3 regions of the Micromonospora chokoriensis genome follow, and region 3 is predicted to be linked to each of the others. Evidence: predicted binding sites of a transcription regulator. Region 3 holds the regulator's gene; each other region holds the start of a gene.
The links. The regulator HrcA, encoded in region 3, represses chaperone genes, less so after heat shock. The targets are predictions, from matches to a motif close to GGTTNGCACNCTCNNNNNGAGNGTGCNAACC.
Positions count from the first base shown of each region.

Region 1 (3,274 bases), 570 kb from region 3:
CTCCAGGCCGACCTGGTCGAGCTTGTAGCCCAGCTCCGGGGCGACCAGCTCGGCACCCGTGGAGATCGCGATGTCCTGGAGCATCGCCTTGCGCCGGTCACCGAAGCCGGGGGCCTTGACCGCGCAGACCTTGAGGGTCTTGCGCAGCGAGTTGACCACCAGGGTGGAGAGCGCCTGGCCGTCCACGTCCTCGGCGATGATCAGCAGGGGCTTGCTGTTCTGCAGGACCTTCTCCAGCAGCGGCAGCAGCTCCTCGATCGCCGAGATCTTCTGGGTGGTGACCAGGATGTACGCGTCCTCGAGGACGGACTCCTGGCTCTCCAGGTCGGTGACGAAGTTCGGCGAGATGAAGCCCTTGTCGAACTGGAGACCCTCGGTCACGTCCAGCTCGGTGGTCAGCATGGAGCCTTCCTCGACGGTGATGACACCGTCGCGGCCGACCCGCTCCATCGCCTCGGCGATCAGGTCGCCGATCGTGGCGTCCTGCGCGGAGATCGTCGCCACGTTCGCGATCGACTCCTTGCTGGTGACCTCGACGGCACGGCCGAGCAGCGCCTCGGAGACCTTGACGGCCGCCGCGTCGATGCCCCGCTTGAGGCCGGCCGGGTTGGTCCCGGCGGTCACGTTGCGCAGACCCTCGCGAACCATCGCCTGGGCCAGCACGGTCGCGGTGGTGGTCCCGTCGCCGGCGACGTCGTTGGTCTTGGTCGCCACCTCCTTGACCAGCTGCGCGCCGAGGTTCTCGTACGGGTTGGTGAGCTCGATCTCCTTGGCGATGGTCACACCATCGTTGGTGATCGTCGGCGCACCGAATTTCTTGTCCAGGACGACGTTGCGCCCGCGCGGGCCGAGGGTGACCTTGACCGCGTCCGCGAGGGCGTTGACACCGTGCTCCAGCAGGTGCCGGGCGTCGTCCGAGAAGCTCAGGATCTTCGCCATTAATGTCCCTTCGAAGCGCCGCTGCCCCGGCCCGGCGAGCCGGACCGGGGCAGCGGAACTGATCGGTTGCTTACTTCTCGATGACCGCGAGGACGTCGCGGGCGGAGAGCACCAGGTACTCCTCGCCGGCGTACTTGACCTCGGTGCCGCCGTACTTCGAGTAGAGGACGGTGTCGCCGACCTGCACGTCAACCGGAACCCGGTTGCCGTTGTCGTCGACGCGCCCCGGGCCCACAGCGAGGACGGTGCCCTCCTGCGGCTTCTCCTTGGCGGTGTCGGGGATCACGATGCCCGACGCCGTGGTGGTCTCAGCCTCGTTCGCCTGGACCACGATGCGGTCCTCGAGCGGCTTGATCGCAACCTTGGTCGCGGTAGTCACGGGCATACCCTCCTGGGGTACTGGTTTCGTTGCTGGCCGGCGGGGCCGACCAGCGTCAATCTGCCTCATGCCACCGGGCGGGGCCGTCGTCGCGGGTGCCGGTCCGCCTGGCGTTGCGCACCCAGGTCGTGAGACCTGGAAGCTGGCACCCTCAGGGTGAGAGTGCTAATCGCAGGTTATTCCGTGGCTAGCACTCCGTCAAGGAGAGTGCCAGCGCGTCGCGCCCCGCCAGCCAGGATTCCTGGTTCGACCGGGAGAATGACCGGGTGGATCTCGATCAACTGGCGGCGCTGCGTACCCCCGAGGGGTCGGCCGCGCTCGCGACGGCGGCCGGTCTCGCCGGCGGTGATCCACTGGCCGCGGCCTCGGCGTTGCGCGCCGCCGGGGTGCCGCCGACGCTGGCCGCCGCGGCGCTCACCCAGGCCGAGCTGCGCCACCGGGCGGTCGGCAAGTTCGGCCCGGCCGCCGCGGCGATGTTCCTCACCCGCCCCGGCCTGGAACAGGCCACCCGCCGGGTCGTCGCCGACCGTCGGGCCGCCCGGCTGCACGCGGCCGGTGTGCGCACCCTGGCCGACCTCGGGTGCGGCCTCGGCGCCGACGCGCTGGCCGCCGCCCGCGCCGGCATCCGGGTGTACGGGGTGGAGGCCGACCCGGTGACCGCCGCGATGGCCGCCGCCAACGCGGAGGCGGCGGGGCTGGCCGAGCTGTTCACCGTCGAGTGCGGGGACGCCACGGCGTTCGACGTCTCCCGGGTCGACGGGGTCTTCTGCGACCCGGCCCGCCGCACGACCGGCACCGGCCGGCGGATCTTCGACCCGCGTGCCTACTCGCCGCCGTGGGACTTCGTGACGGGGTTGGCCGAGCGGGTGCCGCGCACGGTGGTGAAGGTGGCACCGGGCCTGGACCACGCTCTCATTCCGGCGGGCGCGGAGGCGGAGTGGGTGGCCGTGGACGGCGACCTGGTCGAGGCCGCGCTCTGGTGCGGCGAGCTGGCCGGGGTGCCCCGCCGCGCCAGCGTGTACCGGCAGGAGATCCACCAGCTCACCGGCTCGGGCACCAACGAGGCACCGGTCGGGCCGCCCCGGCGTTACCTGTACGACCCGGACCCGGCGGTGGTGCGGGCGCACCTCGTCGCCGAACTCGCCGCCGAACTGGACGCCGCCCTCGGCGACCCGAGCATCGCCTACCTCTACGCTGACCGCCCCACCCGCACCCCGTACGCGCGCTGCCTGGAGATCACCGACGTGCTGCCGTTCTCGCTCAAGCGGCTGCGGGCGCTGCTGCGCGAGCGCGGGGTGGGTCGGGTGGAGATCCTCAAGCGGGGTTCCGCACTCACCCCGGAGCAGCTTCGGCGGGACCTGCGGCTGACCGGCGACGCCTCGGCCAGCCTGGTGCTCACCCGGGTCGCGAACGCACCGACGGTGCTGATCGGGCAGCCGGTGGTCTAGCGTCGTCGGTGTGGCGGGACAGGGCACTCCGGCAACGGCACTGTTGGTCAAGCGCGGGATCGCGCACCGCACCCATCCGTACCGGGTGTCGCCGGACGCCCCGAACTACGGGGCGTTGGTGGCGGTGGCGCTCGGCGTGGCACCGGAGCGCGTTTTCAAGTCGCTGGTGACCGCTGTCGACGGTGGGCTCACCGTCGCGGTCGTCCCGGTGACGGGCGAGTTGGACCTCAAGGCGCTCGCGGCGGCGGTCGGCGGCAAGCGGGCGACGCTCGCCGAGCGGGCGGTCGCCGAGCGGGCCACCGGCTACGTACGCGGGGGGATCAGCCCACTCGGGCAACGTCGGCGGCTGCCGACAGTGCTGGACGATTCCGCGCTGGATCTCCCGACGATCTACGTCTCGGCTGGTCGGCGTGGCCTGCAACTCGAACTGGCCGCGGCCGACCTGGTGGCGCTGACAGACGCCCGCACCGCGCCGTTGCAGACCCGCTGACGACATCCATGACGGCCG
Region 1 is NZ_LT607409.1:2,099,498-2,102,771, reverse strand. It holds gene groL (chaperonin GroEL) at 1-939, opposite strand, end outside; gene groES (co-chaperone GroES) at 1,010-1,324, opposite strand; gene GA0070612_RS09960 (THUMP-like domain-containing protein) at 1,585-2,766, shown strand; gene ybaK (Cys-tRNA(Pro) deacylase) at 2,777-3,256, shown strand.
Region 1: the regulator HrcA is predicted to act here: its motif matches at 1,459-1,489, upstream of groES (co-chaperone GroES).

Region 2 (3,274 bases), 900 kb from region 3:
GTCGTGCGCGGCTGTCACTCCTCGTGTAGCGTGCGATTTCGGTCACCGCTTTCAATGGCCGTCATCGATTGCTGAGGCGGTGCTCCGATGGCGTCCGGCTGTGCCGGGCGCCGGGCAGGCAACGCCGCGCAGAGTGAGGGAAGTGGCACCGTGGCACAGGGTTCCGTGAAGTGGTTCAACGCCGAAAAGGGTTACGGCTTCATCGCCGTCGACGGCGGTCAGGACGTGTTCGTTCACTTCTCCGCGATCGAGATGGACGGCTACAAGGCGTTGGAGGACGGCCAGCGGGTGGAGTTCGAGATCGCGCAGGGCCAGAAGGGTCCGCAGGCGGAGCACGTACGCGTCATCGGCTGAACGTCGCGCGCCGACAACCCCGCGCGTCGGGGCAGCGGCACGGGCGCGTAACCGGGAAGATCGTGAACCGTTCCAGCCGATGCTGAGGAGCGTTCATGACCGACCAGCCACCCTCGTCCACCCCGCCGTCCGGGTCGGGTGAGCCGGGCCCGTCCGACCCGACCCAGAGCCAGCCCGGCCCGGCCGGTCTGCCGCCGGGCGGGGAGCCAGGCGTGCCGCCGGCCGGTCCGCCGCCGGGGTGGGACCCCGCACCGGGTGCCTGGGGTGCGGGCGGTCCGCCGCCGGGTGCGGATCCGGCGCAGGGTGCCTGGGGTGCGGGCGGTCCGCCGCCGGGTGCGGATCCGGCGCAGGGTGCCTGGGGTGCGGGCGGTCCGCCGCCGCAGGGCTGGGTGTTTCCGCCCACCGGGGGCTACCCGCCCGGGGCCGGTCCCTACGGCGGGCAGCAGTGGCATCCGGGGCCGCCGGTCGGGTGGTACCCGCCCGGTTACGGCTTCGACCCGAACGACCCCCTGGTCACCCCGCCCGGTGCCGGCATCGGCGGCTGGTTCAACAGGTGCGGGGAAGCGCTGCGCCGGGGCTGGCGGCAGCTGGTGCCCATCATGCTGCTCACCCAGGTGCTCCCCGCGGCGGTGCTGTCGGTGATCTCTCTCGGGTTGGACCCGTCGGCCAGCTGGGCTGCCGAGGTCGAGACGAGTTCGACAGCGGCGCTGCCGGACAACTTCGTCGCGGAGCTGGCGGGTCTCCTGGCCGTGCTGGTCGGCGGGAGCCTGGTGATCGGCCTGGTGCAGGCCGTCGGATGGGCCGCCGGCAGCTGGGTGATCACCCGGCAGGCCGTCGGTCAGGCGGCCGGCCTCGACTCCGCACTGCGCTACGGCCTCCGTCGGGCGCTCGGGCTGTGGGGCTGGACCCTGCTGATCAGCCTGCTCATCGGCATCGGCATCTGCTTCTGCGTCCTACCGGGCATCTACCTGGCGTTCGCGCTGAGCATGGCCGGCCCGGTCTACCTCTTCGAGCGCCACAACCCGATCGGCCGATCCTTCCGGATGTTCCACGACCGGCTCGGCCTGCTGCTCGGTCGGGTGGCGCTGGTGGCCCTCGCGGTGATCGTCGTCAGCTTCGTCGCCAGCGCCATCGAGGGGGCCGGCACCGCCGCGTTCGGTACGGATCCCTTCGCCTCGGCGGGCACCGCGGTCGGCGCGGTGGTGGTGATCGGAGTCACCGCGGTGCTGGCCCTGCCGGCCCACCTCGCCCAGATGATCGGTCTGCTGCTGACGTACACCGAGCAGCGCGCGCATGAGGCGCCGGTGAACACCGCCGGACTGGCCGCGGAACTCGGCTGAGCGGCCACATCGTGCTTGCACTCGACAGGGGAGAGTGCTAAACAAGTCATTGGCACTCGCATACCGTGAGTGCCAATGGTCGGGACGGTGGGGCCAGGTTGCACCGGCGTGGAGACGCCGGGGCGGCACATGGCCGGTCGTCGCGGGCTATCCGGCCCGGCCGAAGGACGTCGTCGTCGCCAGGTGGCGACGTCCCAAGGTGCGTACACCAGGCGGCCCATCCGGGGCAGACATCTCGGGTGGCCCGTGAGTGTCCAGGAGGACAACGCCGTATGGCCAAGATGATCGCGTTCGACGAAGAGGCGCGCCGCGGCCTCGAGCGGGGCATGAACCAGCTCGCCGACGCCGTGAAGGTGACCCTCGGCCCCAAGGGCCGCAACGTCGTGCTCGAGAAGAAGTGGGGTGCCCCCACCATCACCAACGATGGTGTGAGCATCGCCAAGGAGATCGAGCTCGAGGACCCGTACGAGAAGATCGGCGCTGAGCTGGTCAAGGAGGTCGCCAAGAAGACCGACGACGTTGCCGGTGACGGCACGACGACGGCGACCGTCCTGGCCCAGGCCCTGGTTCGCGAGGGCCTGCGCAACGTGGCCGCCGGCGCCAACCCGATGGCCCTGAAGCGGGGCATCGAGACCGCGGTCGCGAGCGTCTCGGAGGAGCTGTCCAAGCTCGCCAAGGACGTCGAGACCAAGGAGCAGATCGCCTCCACCGCCTCCATCTCCGCCGGCGACAGCACCGTCGGCGAGATCATCGCCGAGGCGATGGACAAGGTCGGCAAGGAAGGCGTCATCACCGTCGAGGAGAGCAACACCTTCGGGCTGGAGCTGGAGCTCACCGAGGGTATGCGCTTCGACAAGGGCTACATCTCGGCCTACTTCATGACCGACCCGGAGCGTATGGAGGCCGTCTTCGACGACCCGTACATCCTGATCGCCAACAGTAAGATCTCATCGGTGAAGGACCTGCTCCCGATCCTGGAGAAGGTCATGCAGTCGGGCAAGCCGCTGCTGATCATCGCCGAGGACCTGGAGGGCGAGGCTCTCGCCACCCTGGTGGTCAACAAGGTCCGTGGCACCTTCAAGTCGGTCGCCGTCAAGGCGCCGGGCTTCGGTGACCGCCGCAAGGCCATGCTGACCGACATCGCCATCCTCGCCGGTGGCCAGGTCATCAGCGAGGAGGTCGGCCTCAAGCTCGACGCCGCCAGCCTCGACATGCTGGGCCGCGCCCGCAAGGTCGTGGTGACCAAGGACGAGACCACCATCGTCGACGGTGCCGGTGACGCCGAGCAGATCCAGGGCCGGGTCAACCAGATCCGGGCCGAGATCGACAAGAGCGACTCCGACTACGACCGCGAGAAGCTGCAGGAGCGGCTGGCCAAGCTGGCCGGCGGCGTCGCGGTCATCAAGGTCGGCGCGGCCACCGAGGTCGAGCTCAAGGAGCGCAAGCACCGCATCGAGGACGCCGTTCGCAACGCGAAGGCCGCCGTCGAGGAGGGCATCGTCCCGGGTGGTGGCGTCGCGCTGGTCCAGGCCGGCAAGACCGCCTTCGACAAGCTCGACCTGGTCGGCGACGAGGCGACC
Region 2 is NZ_LT607409.1:1,772,599-1,775,872, forward strand. It holds gene GA0070612_RS08330 (cold-shock protein) at 151-354, shown strand; gene GA0070612_RS08335 (hypothetical protein) at 450-1,694, shown strand; gene groL (chaperonin GroEL) at 1,967-3,274, shown strand, end outside.
Region 2: the regulator HrcA is predicted to act here: its motif matches at 1,742-1,772, upstream of groL (chaperonin GroEL).

Region 3 (3,274 bases):
CGGTCTCCTCGCTGTCCAGGGTCTTGATGGTCAGCCGGGTGCCCAGCGCCGCCGCGGTCATCGGCACGGTGACCCGGCAGTGCAGGTCGTCGCCCTTGCGGGAGTAGACGTCGTGCGGCCGCTCGTGGATCTCCACGTAGAGGTCGCCGGCGGTGCCGCCGCCCGGGCCGACCTCGCCCTGCTGGGCCAGCCGGATCCGCATGCCGTCCTCGACGCCGGCCGGGATCTTGACGGTCAGCGAGCGGCGGGTGCGCACCCGGCCGTCGCCGGCACAGGTGGGGCAGGGGTGCGGGATGGTGGTGCCGTAGCCCTGGCACACCGTGCACGGCCGGGCGGAGACCACCTGGCCGAGGAAGGTGCGCTGCACCGACTGCACCTCGCCCCGACCGGCGCACGCCTCGCAGGTCGCCAGGTGGGTGCCGGCGGCCGTGCCCGCGCCGGAGCAGGTGGTGCAGAGCACAGCGGTGTCGACGGTGATCGGCGCCTCGACGCCGAACGCCGTCTCGTGCAGGTCGAGTTCGAGTCGCAGGATCGCGTCGGCGCCCGGACGGGTCCGCGGACGCGGGCCACGGGCGTTGCCCCCGGCGCCGCCGAAGAAGGCGTCCATGATGTCCTGGAAACCGACGAACGGGCCCGCGCCACCGGGCCCACCGGGGCCTCCCGCGCCACCGCCACCGGGGGCGAGCGGGTCGCCACCGAGGTCGACGATCTGCCGCTTCCGGTCGTCCGAGAGGACCTCGTACGCGGCGTTGATGTCCTTGAACTTCTCCTGAGCCTCCGGGTCCGGATTGACGTCCGGGTGGAACTGGCGCGCCAGCTTGCGGTAGGCGCGCTTGATCTCGTCATCGGAGGCTTCCCGGCTCACGCCGAGAATGCCGTAGTAGTCCCTGGCCACTGCGTTCCGTGTCCTCATGTTCGTCTCGCGTTGCGCCGATCCGGCAGCCGCCGGCCGTCGGCCCTGACTGGTCAGTTCTGGGCCAGCAACTCGCCCACGTAGCGTGCCACGGCGCGCACCGTGGCGATGTTGCCGGGGTAGTCCATCCGGGTGGGCCCCAGCACCCCCAGACCGCCGACGATCGTCGCGCCCGGACCGTAGCCGGTGCTGACCACCGACGCGGCCCGCAGGTTGTCGAACTCGTTCTCGTCGCCGATCAGCACCCGGGTCGTGCTCGGCTCGGTCTCACCGATGAGCTTGAGGAGCACGACCTCCTCCTCCAGGGCTTCGAGGATCGGTCGCAGGGAACCCTGGAAGTCGAGCAGGCCACCCCGGGTGAGGTTCGCGGTGCCGGCCAGCGCGATGCGTTCCTCGTGCCGCTCGACGAGCGTCTCCAGCAGCACCGTGGAGAGCATGGTCATCATCGGCCGCAGCTGGGTCGGCGCCTCCTCGACCAGCGCCTGCACCAGCGGCGGGGTGTCGGACAGCCGGGCTCCGGCCAACTTTTCGTTGACCAGCCGACGCAGGTCGGTGACGTCGTCGGCGGGCACCGGCCCGGGCAGCTCCACCAGCCGCTGCTCCACCCGCCCGGTGTCGGCGATCATGACGAGCATCAGCCGGGTGGTGGAGATCGGCACCAGCTCCAGGTGACGCACCGAGGAGCGGGCCAGCGACGGGTACTGCACGACGGCCACCTGCCGCGTCAACTGGGCGAGCAGCCGCACCGTGCGGTGCACCACGTCGTCGAGGTCCACCGCCCCGACCAGGAAGCGCTCGATGGCCCGACGCTCGGCCGGGCTGAGCGGCTTGACCCGGGACAACCGGTCGACGAAGAGTCGGTAACCGCGGTCGGTGGGCACCCGGCCGGCACTCGTGTGCGGCTGCCGGATGTAGCCCTCCTCCTCCAGCACGGCCATGTCGTTGCGGACCGTGGCCGGGGAGACCCCGAGCTGGTGCCGCTCGACCAGCGCCTTGCTGCCGACCGGCTCCTGGGTGGAGACGTAGTCCTCGACGATGGCGCGGAGCACGGCGAGCTTTCGGTCGTCGAGACCCATCCTCCGCACCTCCTGTCGCACGTCGGCCGCCGGCTTCCTGGGGCCGGCCGGGCCGTCCTGGCACTCGACTGTAGCGAGTGCCAGTCTACGTCGAGGTACCCGTCGACGCGATGATCAACGGCGGCCCATCGGTGCGGCCCGCGCCACCCTGGCGGGCCCGCACGGCCCACACTGCCGGCAGGTGTTGCTCTGGTGCGGCGTTGCCAACTGCCCCTACCGTGACATCCATGACTGAACCTCCTCGCCCTCCCGGCGCGGGTGACCCCGGCAACTACCCGCCGGAGCCGACCTCCCCGGGTGCGTACCCGTCGGCCGAGCCACCCACCGCACCACTGTCCGGGGCACCCGGCCCGGGCGGCTATCCCCCGCCCGGTGGCTATCCGCCGCCCACCGGTGACCAACCGCCGTCAGGTGGCTACCCTCCGGCGGGTGGTTACCCTCCGCCGGGCGGCTATCCCCCGCCCGGTGGTGGCTACCCGACCGGCGGTGGCTACCCGACCGGCGGCGCGTACGGCGGCCCCGGCGGCGGCTACGCCAACAACGAGGACAAGACCTGGGCGCTCGTCGCGCACTTCGGCGGTGCCGCCGGCATGATCATCAGCGGTGGTGTGCTCGGCTGGATCGCCCCACTGGTGGCGATGCTGGTCCGCGGCAACCAGTCCCAGACCGTCCGGTCGCACGCCGTGGCGGCCCTCAACTTCCAGCTCATCTGGTCGATCGTCGGCCTGATCGGCTGGGTGCTGTCCTGCATCGTGATCGGCTTCCTCGGGGTCTTCGCGGCAGTCGTCCTCGGCGCCGTGTTCGGCATCATCGCCGGGATCAAGGCCAACGAGGGGCAGCTCTACCGCTACCCGCTCTCCGCGAGCTTCGTCAAGTGAGGCCTCGGGCCGGCCGCTCCCCCGGCCGGCCCGGCCCTAGGGCAGCAGGTCCCGCACGACGGCGTCGGCGAGCAGCCGCCCGCGCAGCGTGAGCACGGCCCGCCCGGCCGCGTACTCGTCGGCGGCCAGCAGGCCGTCGGCCAGCGCCCGCTCGGCGCCCGCCCGGCCGGCGGCGTCGAGCACCGTCAACGGCAGGCCGCTGGCGAGACGCAGGCGCAGCATCACGTCCTCCATGTGCGCCTCGTCGGCGGTGAGCACCTCCCGGGCCAGGCCCGGAGACGCGCCCGCCGCGAGCCGCTGGGCGTACGCGGAGGGGTGCTTGACGTTCCACCACCGCACTCCGCCGACGTGGCTGTGCGCCCCCGGCCCGAGCCCCCACCAGTCCGCGCCGGTCCAGTAGAGCAGGT
Region 3 is NZ_LT607409.1:2,671,392-2,674,665, reverse strand. It holds gene dnaJ (molecular chaperone DnaJ) at 1-895, opposite strand, end outside; gene hrcA (heat-inducible transcriptional repressor HrcA) at 967-1,989, opposite strand; gene GA0070612_RS12695 (DUF4870 domain-containing protein) at 2,217-2,867, shown strand; gene hemW (radical SAM family heme chaperone HemW) at 2,904-3,274, opposite strand, start outside.